One region of the Chengkuizengella sediminis genome, then DNA from elsewhere that is predicted to be linked to it. Evidence: a T-box and tRNA genes for the amino acid it is inferred to sense, from the RefSeq annotation. Region 1 holds a T-box; the other holds one or more tRNA genes.
What was found. A T-box is a leader RNA that pairs with one kind of tRNA and senses whether it is charged. The one in region 1 lies ahead of glyQ (glycine--tRNA ligase subunit alpha), so its partner is inferred to be a tRNA-Gly.
Positions count from the first base shown of each region.

Region 2: it encodes a tRNA-Gly, which carries the amino acid that the T-box ahead of glyQ (glycine--tRNA ligase subunit alpha) is inferred to sense. The anticodon was not compared.

Region 1 covers NZ_SIJC01000001.1:579,363-586,248, reverse strand. Annotated here, with positions in the region: gene EPK97_RS02930 (HD family phosphohydrolase) at 1-661, shown strand, start outside; gene ybeY (rRNA maturation RNase YbeY) at 639-1,130, shown strand; gene EPK97_RS02920 (diacylglycerol kinase family protein) at 1,127-1,810, shown strand; gene EPK97_RS02915 (cytidine deaminase) at 1,847-2,236, shown strand; gene era (GTPase Era) at 2,253-3,149, shown strand; gene EPK97_RS02905 (YqzL family protein) at 3,311-3,445, shown strand; gene recO (DNA repair protein RecO) at 3,465-4,238, shown strand; T-box leader at 4,322-4,497, shown strand; gene glyQ (glycine--tRNA ligase subunit alpha) at 4,607-5,497, shown strand; gene glyS (glycine--tRNA ligase subunit beta) at 5,490-6,886, shown strand, end outside.
Region 2 covers NZ_SIJC01000004.1:462,830-469,715, reverse strand. Annotated here, with positions in the region: rRNA gene rrf (5S ribosomal RNA) at 44-160, shown strand; tRNA gene EPK97_RS11360 (tRNA-Asn) at 190-265, shown strand; tRNA gene EPK97_RS11355 (tRNA-Thr) at 269-341, shown strand; tRNA gene EPK97_RS11350 (tRNA-Glu) at 357-431, shown strand; tRNA gene EPK97_RS11345 (tRNA-Val) at 691-766, shown strand; tRNA gene EPK97_RS11340 (tRNA-Gln) at 868-942, shown strand; tRNA gene EPK97_RS11335 (tRNA-Lys) at 949-1,024, shown strand; tRNA gene EPK97_RS11330 (tRNA-Leu) at 1,035-1,119, shown strand; tRNA gene EPK97_RS11325 (tRNA-Gly) at 1,123-1,197, shown strand; tRNA gene EPK97_RS11320 (tRNA-Arg) at 1,201-1,277, shown strand; tRNA gene EPK97_RS11315 (tRNA-Pro) at 1,418-1,494, shown strand; tRNA gene EPK97_RS11310 (tRNA-Gly) at 1,510-1,583, shown strand; gene ppc (phosphoenolpyruvate carboxylase) at 1,911-4,682, shown strand; gene EPK97_RS11300 (EamA family transporter) at 4,819-5,697, shown strand; gene sigW (RNA polymerase sigma factor SigW) at 5,751-6,323, shown strand; gene EPK97_RS11290 (zf-HC2 domain-containing protein) at 6,440-6,886, shown strand, end outside.

The DNA of each region.
Region 1 (6,886 bases):
ATCAGAAGCAGCTGCAGAATCCATTGGAGCAAATGGTTTATTATGTAGGGTAGGTTCATTTTATCATGATGTAGGAAAAACGAAGCGACCAAATTATTTTATCGAAAATCAAGTAAATAGTGAAAATCCACATGATACAATAGATCCTGATTTAAGTAAGTCAATCATTATATCTCATGCTCGAGATGGGGTAGAATTGTTAAAAGAGTATAAAATGCCTAAGTCGATCTGTGATATTGCAGAACAGCACCATGGTACAACATTACTAAAATATTTTTATTTTAAAGCAAAAAAACAACAAGAATTAGAAGGGGATCTAGAAGAGGAAATTCAAGAATCCGATTTTCGTTATCCTGGACCTAAAGCACAATTTAAAGAGGCTGCAATTGTTGGTTTATGCGATTGTGTAGAAGCAGCAGTACGATCATTATCAAACCCTACAATGGATCAAATTAATACAATGGTTGATAAAATCATAAAGGATCGATTAGAGGATCATCAATTAAATGAATGTGACTTAACGCTTAAAGAAATTGATACCATCGCTAAATCACTAAAAGAAACTTTACTTGGGATTTTCCATTCAAGGATCGAATATCCTGAATTACCAAGTCGAGATAAAAAAGGAGTCACAAAAGATGAAGCTACAGTTAGCTTGTAGTAACGATCAGAACGAAATTGAAATAACAGAGGAATGGATACAAAAATTAGATGAATTATTACAAGTAGCAGGTAAAATTGAAAACATTTCATCTGGTGAAGTGACATTAACTTTTGTCGATGATAAGGCTATTCATCAATTAAATAAGGAATATAGGGGCATAGATCGCCCGACAGATGTACTTTCCTTTGCTATGCAGGAGTCTGGGGTCGAAGAGACTGAGATTTTTTATGAAGATGATGTTGAAATAGATGAATTAAGTACAATGCTTGGAGACGTGGTTATTTCAGTAACAACAGCAAAAAGGCAAAGTGAAGAATATGGACATTCCTTGCAACGAGAAATAGGTTTTTTGTTCGTACACGGATTTCTTCATCTAGTAGGATACGATCATCAGGATGAACAATCAGAAAAAGAGATGTTTAATAAACAAGAACGAATCTTGCAAGAAGCAGGATTAACAAGATGAACAGGTGGCTCCACAGTTTTAAATATGCATATGAAGGTTTAAGTTATGCTTATTCAACTCAAAAAAATATGAGATTTCATTTTTTTGCTGGAATCATCGTACTTATTTTTGCTATTTATTTTGAATTACCTCAGTTGGAAATCCTTTTTGTATGTACAGTGATTTGTTTAGTTATCGTAATGGAATTAATAAACACAGCGATTGAAAAAACGATAGATCTGACTGTAAAAGATAAGCATCCTATTGCTAAAATTGCAAAAGATGTTGCCGCAGCTGCTGTATTAGTATCTGCGGTTTTTGCTGTAATTGTTGGTCTAGTCGTGTTTTATAATCCCATACTAATTTGGATCAATGGCGAGTTTGTGAAAACTCATGAAATCTCGAGAGTAATAACATTAGTAGTGCTTAGCTTGGTATTTTTGTGTACAATAGTAATTCAACAAACTATATTCAATAAAAAAAACACAACTCAAATTAATCTAATGTCAGCTTTAAATGCTTCCGCACTTACGATGGTTGTATTAAGTGATACAAATGCAATTCATATACTACTAACATGTTTTATATCTATACTGCTTGTATCAGTTTTATTAGCTCAAAAAGAAATAAAGATAAGTTCCATTTTATATGGGGGAGTATTAGGTACCATCCTGACATTGTTTATTTATTTTTTTATATAGGGTAAAGTAAAAAAAAGATATTTGGAGGAGAAAAATATGGATAAGGAAACCTTAATTAAAAAAGCAATTGAAGCTATGGATAGTGCATATGCACCGTATTCCAATTTTAGAGTAGGTGCTGCATTATTAAGTGATGATGGTGTCATACATATCGGTTGTAATGTTGAAAATGCTGCATATGGCCCTACTAACTGTGCAGAAAGAACGGCAATGTTTCGTGCGATTGCAGATGGGTATAAACCTAAATCATTTAAAGCGATAGCTGTTGCAGGAGATACAGAAGATCCAATAAGCCCTTGTGGTGTCTGTCGACAAGTATTAGTGGAATTATGTTCTGAAAAAATGCCAGTGATATTAGTAAATCTAAAAGGTGATCAATTAGAAACAACCGTTTCTGAATTGTTACCGGGAGCATTTCAACTTTAGGAGGAATAGAATCATTATGAGTAAATCGCATAAATCGGGGTTTGTATCTATTATTGGTAGACCTAATGTTGGTAAATCCACTTTTTTAAACCAAGTAATTGGACAAAAAATAGCCATTATGTCAGATAAACCTCAAACAACAAGAAATAAAATTCAAGGTGTATATACACAAGAGGATACACAAATTGTGTTTATAGATACGCCAGGAATTCATAAGCCTAAGTCAAAATTAGGTAGGTATATGCTAAGTATCGTAGAAAATACATTAAGTGAAGTTGATGTTATTTTATTTGTGGTGGATGTGGAACAGGGGATTGGTCAAGGGGATCGTTATATTATTGAACAACTAAAAACGGTCAGAACACATGTTATTTTAGTATTAAATAAAATTGATCTTGTACATCCTGAAAAATTATTGCCGACAATTACCTCCTATAAAGATTTATATGATTTTGCAGAAATCGTTCCAATTTCAGCTAAAATGGGGAACAACATTCAACCATTATTAGATCAGATTCGGAAATATTTGCCAGAAGGTCCACGGTATTACCCGGAAGATCAAGTTACTGATCATCCAGAGCAGTTCATTTGTGCTGAATTGGTACGAGAAAAATTGTTAGAGGTAACACGTGAGGAAGTACCGCATTCCATTGCTGTACAAATCGAACAAATGAAAAAAGAAGATAATGGTGTTGTGCATATTTCCGCATTAATCTTTGTAGAAAGAAAATCTCAAAAAGGAATAATTATTGGTAAACACGGTGCTGTCTTAAAAGAAATTGGTAGAAAATCTAGACAGGATATGCAGAGGTTGTTAGGATCAAAAATATTTCTTGAGCTTTGGGTAAAAGTGAAAAAAGATTGGAGAAATCAAGATGTTGTGTTAAAGGACTTAGGATTCCATCACGATTAGAAATATTAAGTTTCACTTTTCACGAAACATCAGATTTCCTGCTTTGAAAGAAAGGTTCACTAATTTGGTACGAATTACTTCGGATATTCTTTTCATAACTGTTTAACCTAATAATAGACATCAATCATTTTACGACATAGCCACTGAAAGGAATGACTACCATGCGAGATTTTTCGTGGAAGTATTTTATTAACACTGGAGATGTCGACGCCTACTTATTATTTAAAGAAATTCATGAAAAAGTTGACGAAGAACCTAATCAGGAAGAAATTCAGGATGATGTATGGATTGATTAATTAGGGAAGAGGAAGAAGGATGTTATTTAAAGTTGATGGTATTGTCATCCGCACAATTGATTATGGTGAAGGTAACAAAATTATTGTAATATACACGAAAGAAACGGGGAAAGCAAGCATTATGGCTAGAGGGGCGAAAAAATTAAAAAGTCGCCTTTCTAGCGTCACTCAGTTATTTACTTATGCTGAGTTTACATACTATAAAAAAGGGAAGATGGGGACCCTGAATGATGGTGAAACCATAAAATCCTTTCACGATCTGAATTTAGATTTATTTAAATCTACTTATGCGGCTTATCTTGTTGAATTAGTTGATCGCATGATAGATGAACAAGAAGGAAGCTCTTATATTTTTGAGCAATTATTAGCATCTTTGGAATTTATAGAGGAGGGGAAAGACCCACAAGTCATTACCCATTTATTTGAGATGAAAATGCTTGAATTAGCAGGTTATTATCCAGTTTTAACAGAGTGCATTTCATGTGGTGCAGAATTAGCTGATAGTTCTTTTTTTTCAGTTTCTCTCGGAGGCACCCTTTGCTATAAATGCAAAACCAGAGAGCAATATGTTAAAAAAATAAATACAAGATCTTTAAAGTTACTTCGATTGTTTCAAGAGATGGATATAAGAAGGTTGGGGAAAATAAATATCTCAGATCCAATAAAAAATGAAGTGAAAATGTTGATGCGTGATTTTATGGATACACATGTGAATATTAATTGGAAGTCTCGATATGTAATGGATCAAATAAGCAAAACTACCCCAAACAATTTAGAACACCCCAAAAAGTAAAAAAAGATCAACAGGTGAGAAGAACAAAATTTGACTTTTTAATTATGCCGTAATATACTATTAATTAAATGTTTTTTAACTTAATAGGTACAAAGAAGGAAAAGAGTAACCAAATGTTTTGTTTAGCGAGTCAGGGATGGTGGAAGCCTGATCAAAGGATTTGATGAACGGCATTCTGGAGTATCTTAATAATAAAGCGGATAGTTATGAGTTCAACTATCAAATAGGGTGGAACCGCGGGTAACTTCTCGTCCCTATGTCATTTTATTGACATAGGGATTTTTTTTATTTACCCACAAAAGTGAAGTGAAGCTTTGAAGTGTATACCCAGCCAATTTAATACCTAGTAAAAAAGGAGAGTGGTTTTATTGAATTTTCAAAATATGATTTTAACTCTGCAGCAATTTTGGTCTGAGCAAAATTGTATTATTGTTCAACCTTATGATGTTGAAAAAGGTGCAGGGACGTTAAATCCGATGACATTTTTACGCAGCATTGGACCAGAACCATGGAATGTGGCATATATTGAACCTTCTAGAAGACCAGCGGATGGTCGATATGGTGAGAATCCAAACCGTTTATATCAGCATCATCAATATCAAGTTATTATGAAGCCTTCTCCAGATAACATTCAAGAAATATATTTGGAAAGTTTAAAAAAGTTAGGCATTCATGCTGAAAATCATGATATACGTTTTGTTGAAGATAATTGGGAACATCCTGCTTTAGGAGCATGGGGGTTAGGCTGGGAAGTATGGTTAGATGGAATGGAAATCACACAATTTACATATTTTCAGCAAGTGGGGGGGATTGATATGAACCCCGTTGCAGTAGAAATTACGTATGGATTAGAACGTCTTGCATCCTATATTCAAGATAAAGAAAATGTGTTTGATTTAGAATGGGTTGAAGGAGTAAAGTATGGAGATGTGTTTCTTCAACCAGAGTATGAGCACTCAAAATATACTTTTGAAATATCAGATACAAAAATGTTATTTACTCTTTTTAATATGTATGAAGAGGAAGCTAATAAAACATTGGAACAAAATTTGGTTTTTCCTGCTTACGATTACGTTTTAAAATGTTCCCATACATTTAACCTATTAGACGCAAGAGGAGCTATTAGCGTAACAGAACGAACAGGTTATATTACAAGGGTAAGGAATCTATCAAGATTATGTGCATCAACCTATTTACAAGAAAGGGAACGTTTGGGATTTCCACTTTTAATGGAAAAAGGGGTGAGCATCAATGAATAAAGATTTGTTGATTGAAATTGGAATGGAAGAAATACCTTCTAGATTTATTCGTGATGCTGTTAAATTACTAGAGAAAAAAATAAGTGAATGGTTAATGGAGTCTAGAATTCATTTTTCTAGAACTAAAATTTACGCTACTCCGCGTCGATTGGCTGTTATTGTTGATAATGTATCATCAAAGCAATCAGATCTTAGAAGTGAAGTGAAGGGTCCTTCCAAAAAAATTGCTCAAAACGATCTTGGTGAATGGAGCAAAGCTGCATTAGGTTTTGCAAGGAGCCAAGGAGTTGAACCATCTAACTTGTTTTTTAAAGAGTTAAATGGTGTAGAGTATGTCTATGCTGTTAAAAATGAGGTTGGCATTGAAACAAAAAATATATTATCCTTGGGGATCAGTAAGATCGTCACCTCTATGGTGTATCCCAAAAATATGCGTTGGGGAAAGTATGAATTAAAATATGTTCGCCCCATTCGATGGATTGTTGCCTTATATGGTGACGAAGTGATTCCAATGGAAATCACAGAAGTAAATGCTGGTAGAAAGTCAAGAGGACACCGTTTTCTTGGTAGTGAGGTAAACATCGATTTTCCATCTACATATGTAACTCAATTAAAAGAGGAATATGTATACGTAGATATAGAGGAAAGACAACAGCTTATTGTTGAACAAATTAATACATTAGCTGAAAATAAAAGCTGGGATATATCTGTAAAAGGGGACTTATTAGAAGAAGTGCTTTTTCTAGTTGAATACCCTACTGTCCTTTTTGGATCCTTTCAACCAGAGTTTTTAGAAATACCCCAGGAAGTATTAATTACATCCATGAGAGAACATCAACGTTATTTTCCTGTTTTTGATCAAAATAATAAATTATTACCTCATTTTGTTACGGTTAGAAACGGAGATAAAAAATCTTTAGACGTAGTAGCAAGAGGTAATGAAAAAGTATTAAAAGCTAGATTGGCAGATGCAAGATTTTTTTATCAAGAAGACCAGAATTCCCCAATAGAAAAAGCGCTAGCTAAATTAGAGAAGATTGTATATCATGAAGAACTGGGTACAGTTGGAGATAAGGTGAGAAGAACCCGTTTAATATCGGGTCAAATTTCTAGGTTTTTATCCGTAGATGAACAAGTGAAAGATCAAGTGTCGAGAGCTTCTACCATCTGTAAGTTTGATCTTGTAACCCAAATGGTTAATGAATTTCCTGAATTACAAGGTGTAATGGGAGAAGATTATGCTTTAAAAGCTGGAGAAGACCCAGTGGTATCACGAGCTATTTTTGAGCATTACCAACCTCGTTTTTCTGGTGATTCTTCACCTGAATCCATGGTTGGTGCAATTGTTAGTATTGCAGATAAAATGGATAGTATTATTGGTTGTTTTTC
Region 2 (6,886 bases), on a different contig from region 1:
ATTCTTTGTTTCGCATCTAGTTTTCAGGGAATATCCTTGAATGTTTGGTGATGATGGCGGAGGGGTACCACGCGTACCCATACCGAACACGACCGTTAAGCCCTCCAGCGCCGATGGTACTTGGACCGCAAGGTCCTGGGAGAGTAGGACGTTGCCAAGCTTTAATTCTCTATTTACTGTATATAATGTTCCCTGATAGCTCAGTTGGTAGAGCACTCGGCTGTTAACCGAGTTGTCACAGGTTCGAGTCCTGTTCGGGGAGCCATATGCTCCCATAGCTCAGTAGGTAGAGTGCTTCCATGGTAAGGAAGAGGTCACCGGTTCAAATCCGGTTGGGAGCTTATTAATATCAATGTGGCCCGTTGGTCAAGCGGTTAAGACACCGCCCTTTCACGGCGGTAACACGGGTTCGAATCCCGTACGGGTCACCATTTAAAGAAATAACATCAAGGGATGAAGAATCCTAGGGTTCGTCGGAGTATAATCTTCGTAAGAGATCGCATCGCAGTCTCGTAATGAAATGAAGAGTATCCCGTACGGGTCACCACTTAAAGAAATAACATCAAGGGATGAAGAATCCCAAGGGTTCGTCGGAGCACAATCTTCATTGAAATGAAGACTAACCTGTACGGGCACCATAATATCTTTGCAGGGATCTTTGGCTTATTCCTTATATTCTATCACTAATATGGACGCTTAGCTCAGCTGGGAGAGCATCTGCCTTACAAGCAGAGGGTCGGCGGTTCGATCCCGTCAGCGTCCACCATCAATTATGTTTGCAGTTGTAGATCAACTAGTAGAACAACTGACTTAATTAGTAAGTTGGGGGTTCAAGTCCTCTTGACGGCACTGTTACAATTGAATTGATGGGGATTAGCCAAGCGGTAAGGCAACGGACTTTGACTCCGTCATGCACAGGTTCGAATCCTGTATCCCCAGCCATTATGAGAGCCATTAGCTCAGTCGGTAGAGCACCTGACTTTTAATCAGGGTGTCGAAGGTTCGAATCCTTCATGGCTCACCATTTTATTTATGCGCGTGTGGCGGAATTGGCAGACGCACTAGACTTAGGATCTAGCGTCTTACGACGTGGGGGTTCGACTCCCTTCACGCGCACCATTTGCGGACGTGGCTCAGTGGTAGAGCATCGCCTTGCCAAGGCGAGGGTCGCGAGTTCGAATCTCGTCGTCCGCTCCATATACGCCCTTAGCTCAGCTGGATAGAGCGTTTGACTACGAATCAAAAGGTCGGGAGTTCGAATCTCTCAGGGCGTGCCATTTAATCTTCATAGATAGACAAAACGCATGAGATAATTCGAACGTTAGAATTCGTCGGAGCATAAGCTTCGAAAGAAAAGGCATCGCAGTCAGGTAACTGCATCTCTCAGGGCGTGCCATTTTCAATAATATATTTACATCGGGACGTAGCTCAGCTTGGTAGAGCACTTGGTTTGGGACCAAGGGGTCGCATGTTCAAATCGTGTCGTCCCGACCACTATTATTTTAATACGCGGGTGTAGTTCAATGGTAGAACTCCAGCCTTCCAAGCTGGTCGCGTGGGTTCGATTCCCATCACCCGCTCCATTTAACAATAAATGACCTATAAGGTCTTTTTTTTTTAATATCGATTATAATCCTATTTCGAAAACCTGATCTACAAATAAATTATATTAGAGCAATTTGTTAACTTCCCCTAGCATAGTATTATACTAATTACTAAGTGATGTTATTGAATTGACACCTAATCCCTTGCTATCGTTGTATATTTATGCAGCTATATATTTGAGTATTCAACTACATAATTATTAATTTCAATTAATGGAAATTCATTATTTTTGTTAAATCTGAGATTTTTGACCCTTTTTTTAGTATCATATATTTATACATTTAAATAAAGATGAGGTGTGAGAGTTGGTTGAAACTACTGTAGATACGAATAAAACAGATCCATTACGTAGAGATGTTCGCTTTTTAGGTAATATTTTAGGAGAGGTTTTAGTTCATCAAGGAGGTAAAGAATTACTTGATGTCGTAGAAGAAATCAGAGAAATGAGTAAATCTTTACGAGCAAACTTCGTACAGGAATTACTGGAAAATTTTAAAACTAAGATCGAGACATTAGAAACGGGTAAGCGTCATAATGTTATAAGGGCATTTGCAATTTATTTTCACCTTGTTAATATTGCAGAACAAAACCATCGAGTTCGCAGAAAAAGAGAGTACGAACGTTCAACAGGTGATATTATTCAACCTGGTTCCATTGAAAGCATCATTATCGAGTTTAAAGAATGTAATGTATCTAGTGATGATGTAATGGAGATCTTAAGTGGAGCGACATTAGAGTTAGTGATGACGGCTCATCCAACGGAAGCAACAAGAAGAGCTGTTTTAGATATTCATCATAGAATTGCTGAAGAAATGATGGAATTAGACAATCCTACTTTAACTTATAAAGAGCGTGAATTATTAAAGGACAAACTTCATAATGAAGTATTAACTTTATGGCAAACGGACGAACTTCGTGATCGTAAACCTACAGTTATAGATGAAGTTCGTAACGGATTATATTATTTTGATGAAACATTATTCGATGTTTTACCTGACGTATACCAGGAATTAGAGCATTGTTTAAAAAAATATTATCCTGAGCAGGAATGGCATGTACCAACATTTTTACGTTTTGGATCTTGGATAGGCGGGGATCGTGATGGTAATCCTTCAGTAACCGCTGAAACAACATGGCAAACACTTAAAATGCAAAGAGCTTTAGCTTTAAAAAAATACAGACAAATCCTCAAAGACCTTAAGGATCATCTGAGCTTCAGTACTAGCATTATACAAGTATCTGATGAACTTTTAACTTCAATTGAAGAAGATCGTGGAAATATTGAAATTCCGGTTGCTGATCAGTGGAGAAATATGAAGGAACCATATAGAATAAAACTTTCTTATATGCTTCAAAAAATTAATAACACAGAATCTTCTGTCTCTAATGAAAAAGAAAAATATAATTCTCCAGAAGATTTTTTAAATGATTTAAAATTAATTGATTGTAGCTTAAGAGGACATTTTGCAGATTATGCTGCAGATAATTTTGTTAAGAAGGTAATTAGACAAGTTGAACTTTTTGGTTTTCATGTAGCTGCTTTGGATATTCGCCAGCATAGTAAGGAGCATGAATTTGCAATCACAGAAATTCTTTCAAAAACAGGGATTGAAGAAAACTATTCAGCATTGAAAGAAGATGGGAAGATTCATTTATTAACAGAGTTATTAAATGATCCAAGACCATTAACGACAGTGAATCTAAATTATTCTGAAAGTACAAAGGAATGTTTAGATGTTTTCAAAACGATTTATAATGCTCAGAAGGAATTCGGTCAAGACTGCATTAAGAGTTATCTGATTAGTATGACACAGGGTGTTAGTGATCTTCTCGAAGTAACAATATTAGCTAAAGAATATGGATTACATCGTCTTGAACCAAACGGGTTATCTATTCAGCCTGTACCACTTTTTGAAACGATAGATGATCTTCATGAAGCACCTCAAATTATAGATCAGTTGTTTAATATACCTATCTATAGAAAAAGTTTAAAGGAAGTTAATGATCTACAAGAGATTATGTTGGGATATTCGGATAGCAATAAAGATGGTGGAGCAATAACAGCTAACTGGGAATTAAGAATTGCTATGAGGGATATTACAGAAACCGCAAGTAAATACGGTGTTAAACTAAAGTTTTTCCATGGTAGAGGTGGAGCTTTAGGTAGAGGTGGTATGCCTTTGAATCGCAGTATCCTAGCGCAACCCCCAGGTACTTTAGGTGGCGGGATAAAAATTACAGAACAAGGAGAAGTACTTTCTTCTCGTTACTCTTTAAAAGGCATTGCATACAGAAGCTTAGAGCAAGCAACTTCTTCATTAATTAAAGCTGGATTGTTATCTAAACGAAAACAGGAATTAAAAGCTGACCCTAATTGGGAGGAAATCGTTCAGGGTATTTCAGAGACAGCTCTTAATAAATATCAAGATCTTATTTTCCGTGATCCAGGTTTTGTAACCTTCTTTAAAGAATCTACACCACTAACAGAGTTTGGGGAATTAAATATTGGCTCTAGACCTTCTAAACGTAAAAATAGTGATAAATTTGAAGATTTAAGAGCGATTCCATGGGTATTTTCTTGGACTCAAAGCAGATATTTGTTACCTGCTTGGTATGCTGCAGGGACAGGGCTGCAATCCTATATACAGGGCAAGGTAGAGAATTTAAAAACGCTTCAAAACATGTATGAGAATTGGTCGTTTTTCAGATCTATGATAGATAATCTACAAATGGCTCTTGCCAAGTCAGATTTATTAATTGCAAAGCAGTATTCAAATATGATCAAAGATTCTACGATACAAGCTCGAATTTTCAAATCCATAGAGGATGAATATATTTTGACCAGTAAGCTTATCTTAGATATAACGAAACAAAAAGAAATTTTAGATAATGTTCCAGTTATTCAGGAATCTATTCGTTTAAGAAACCCATACGTAGATCCTTTAAGTTATTTACAAGTGGAATTATTGTCTGAACTTAGAGCATTACGTCAAGAAGATGATGATAATGCAGATTTATTACGTGAGGTTTTACTTACGATAAATGGAATTGCAGCAGGGCTTCGAAATACAGGATAAATGACATGATTCATTTTCCATCAGAGCAATTAAGTCACAAGTACAAAGACTAACAATATTTTATCCGTATACAAAGTCGGAGGTCTTAATGGACTTTCCGGCTTTTTGTATCTTGGAGGTTATTAATTTGAAAGAAATGCATCGTTGGGTAGCCATTATTCTTGTGTTAGTTGGAGCTTCAAGTTATGGGATTTTATCATCCATCATTAAACTTGCTTATGAATCTGGATTAAATGAGCTTCAAATCACCACAGGACAGTTATTTTTTGGTATGATGATATTATGGATTATTATAGGGTTTAGAAAAAGTTCGTGGCAGAATCCAATGAAGGCTCCTTGGCTGAGACTAACCTTGTTAGGTTTTATTGGAATTTCACTTACTTCCATTTTTATCAATGCTTCTTTAAGAGACTTAAATGCATCTCTTTCCATTGTGCTGTTGTTTCAGTTTATATGGATTTCAATCATTATTGAGTCTGTATTACATAAAAGATTACCAACGATATATCAGGTGCTAGCGGTTGTTGTCGTCATGTTTGGAACCATCTTAGCTGTTGGATTGTCCTTTGAAGACCTTCAACAAATGAGTACCAGAGGGTTTATTTACGGTTTTTTATCCGCAATTACATATAGTTTATTCATAACCTTTACAGGAAGAGTTGCAACAAATATAGATTCTGTACTAAAATCAGCTATAATGATAACAGCATCTCTTCCACCTAGTATCATTGTAATGATGATATTATTTCCTAGTCAGACATATATCCAAGGAGAATTAAATACATTTCTCTTCTGGGGACTATTTGCAGCCATTTTAGGTGTTGTGATTCCTACAATTAGTTTTAACTTAGGAATTCCTAAAATCGGTGGATCTTTGTCTGCAATGTTGGGAGCAATTGAACTACCAGCAGCAATCATTGCTGCGGTTATTGTATTACAAGAAACTGTGAACCTTGCACAATGGTTAGGAGTACTTTTAATATTAGTTGGAATTATAGTCGCTGAAAAGAAGTAATTAAAAATTAAATCACGTTAAACCATAGCAAGCATTATGCTGGGGGAATTGTAGTGGAAAGTACCGAAGTAAAAATCATTAAATTAGCTAAAAAAGGAAATCATCAAGCCTTTTCAGATTTAGTTGATTTATATAAGAGTAAAATTTACCATCTTGGTTACAGAATGTTAGGTAATAAACAGGAAGCGGAAGATATAACTCAAGAAACCTTCTTAAGAGTGTACAAAAGCATACATAAATATGATGCAAAGTTCAAGTTTTCTACTTGGATATTTCGTATTGGTACAAATTTGTGTATTGATCGACTAAGGAAAAGAAAAAATGCTTTTTCATTAGATGCTGAAACCATAGAAGGCGAAGGGATAGACGGTTATGATATTCTTCCGAGCTTAGATGACTCTCCTGATCAACAGCTTATCATTTCTGAAACACAAAGACATGTTCGAGAAGCGATTGATAAATTACCAGAAAAGTATAAATCAGTTGTCGTGTTACGTTATTTGCATGATTTATCTCTTCAGGAGGTCGGTGATATACTAAATATGCCTGTAACAACCGTCAAAACTAGAGTACATAGAGGTAGAGAGTATCTCCGAAAAAAATTAGAACATGGAAACTTAATATAGATATTGTTTAAGTTATTAGTAATCATATTTATTAATTTTTTTTTGAAACCAATTTTTTTAACAAACGTATGGTATGAATGAACGAACGAGTTTGAATTCTGAAAGGTGTGGGCAAAGTGAATTGTAAACAAGTAAATTCTTTATTGCATGAATACTTGGACGGAGATCTTACTGGTGTAAAACTTCATCAGTTAAGCCATCACCTAAACACATGTTCAAATTGTAAAGAGAATTTAACACAGTTAGAAAAAACCGAGGCATTAACTAGGTCTCTCCCAAAAAGCCCAGTTCCTGATGACTTAACTGACAAGATTATGGATGTTATTCCAATGAAAAGAGAAACCAGATGGATGAGGTGGGCTAAACAGTACCCTGCTTTGGCTGCAGCAGCCGTTTTTGTTATTATTATGATGGGAAGTTTGTTCGCCATGAATGAACCAGAATCAAATCTTATCGTTTCAGGAAGTGGCATGGAATATGTAGTGATCAAAGATAACCAAGTCATTGTACCAGAAGGACAAACAGTGAATGGAGATCTTGTTGTTGAAAATGGAGAAATTATA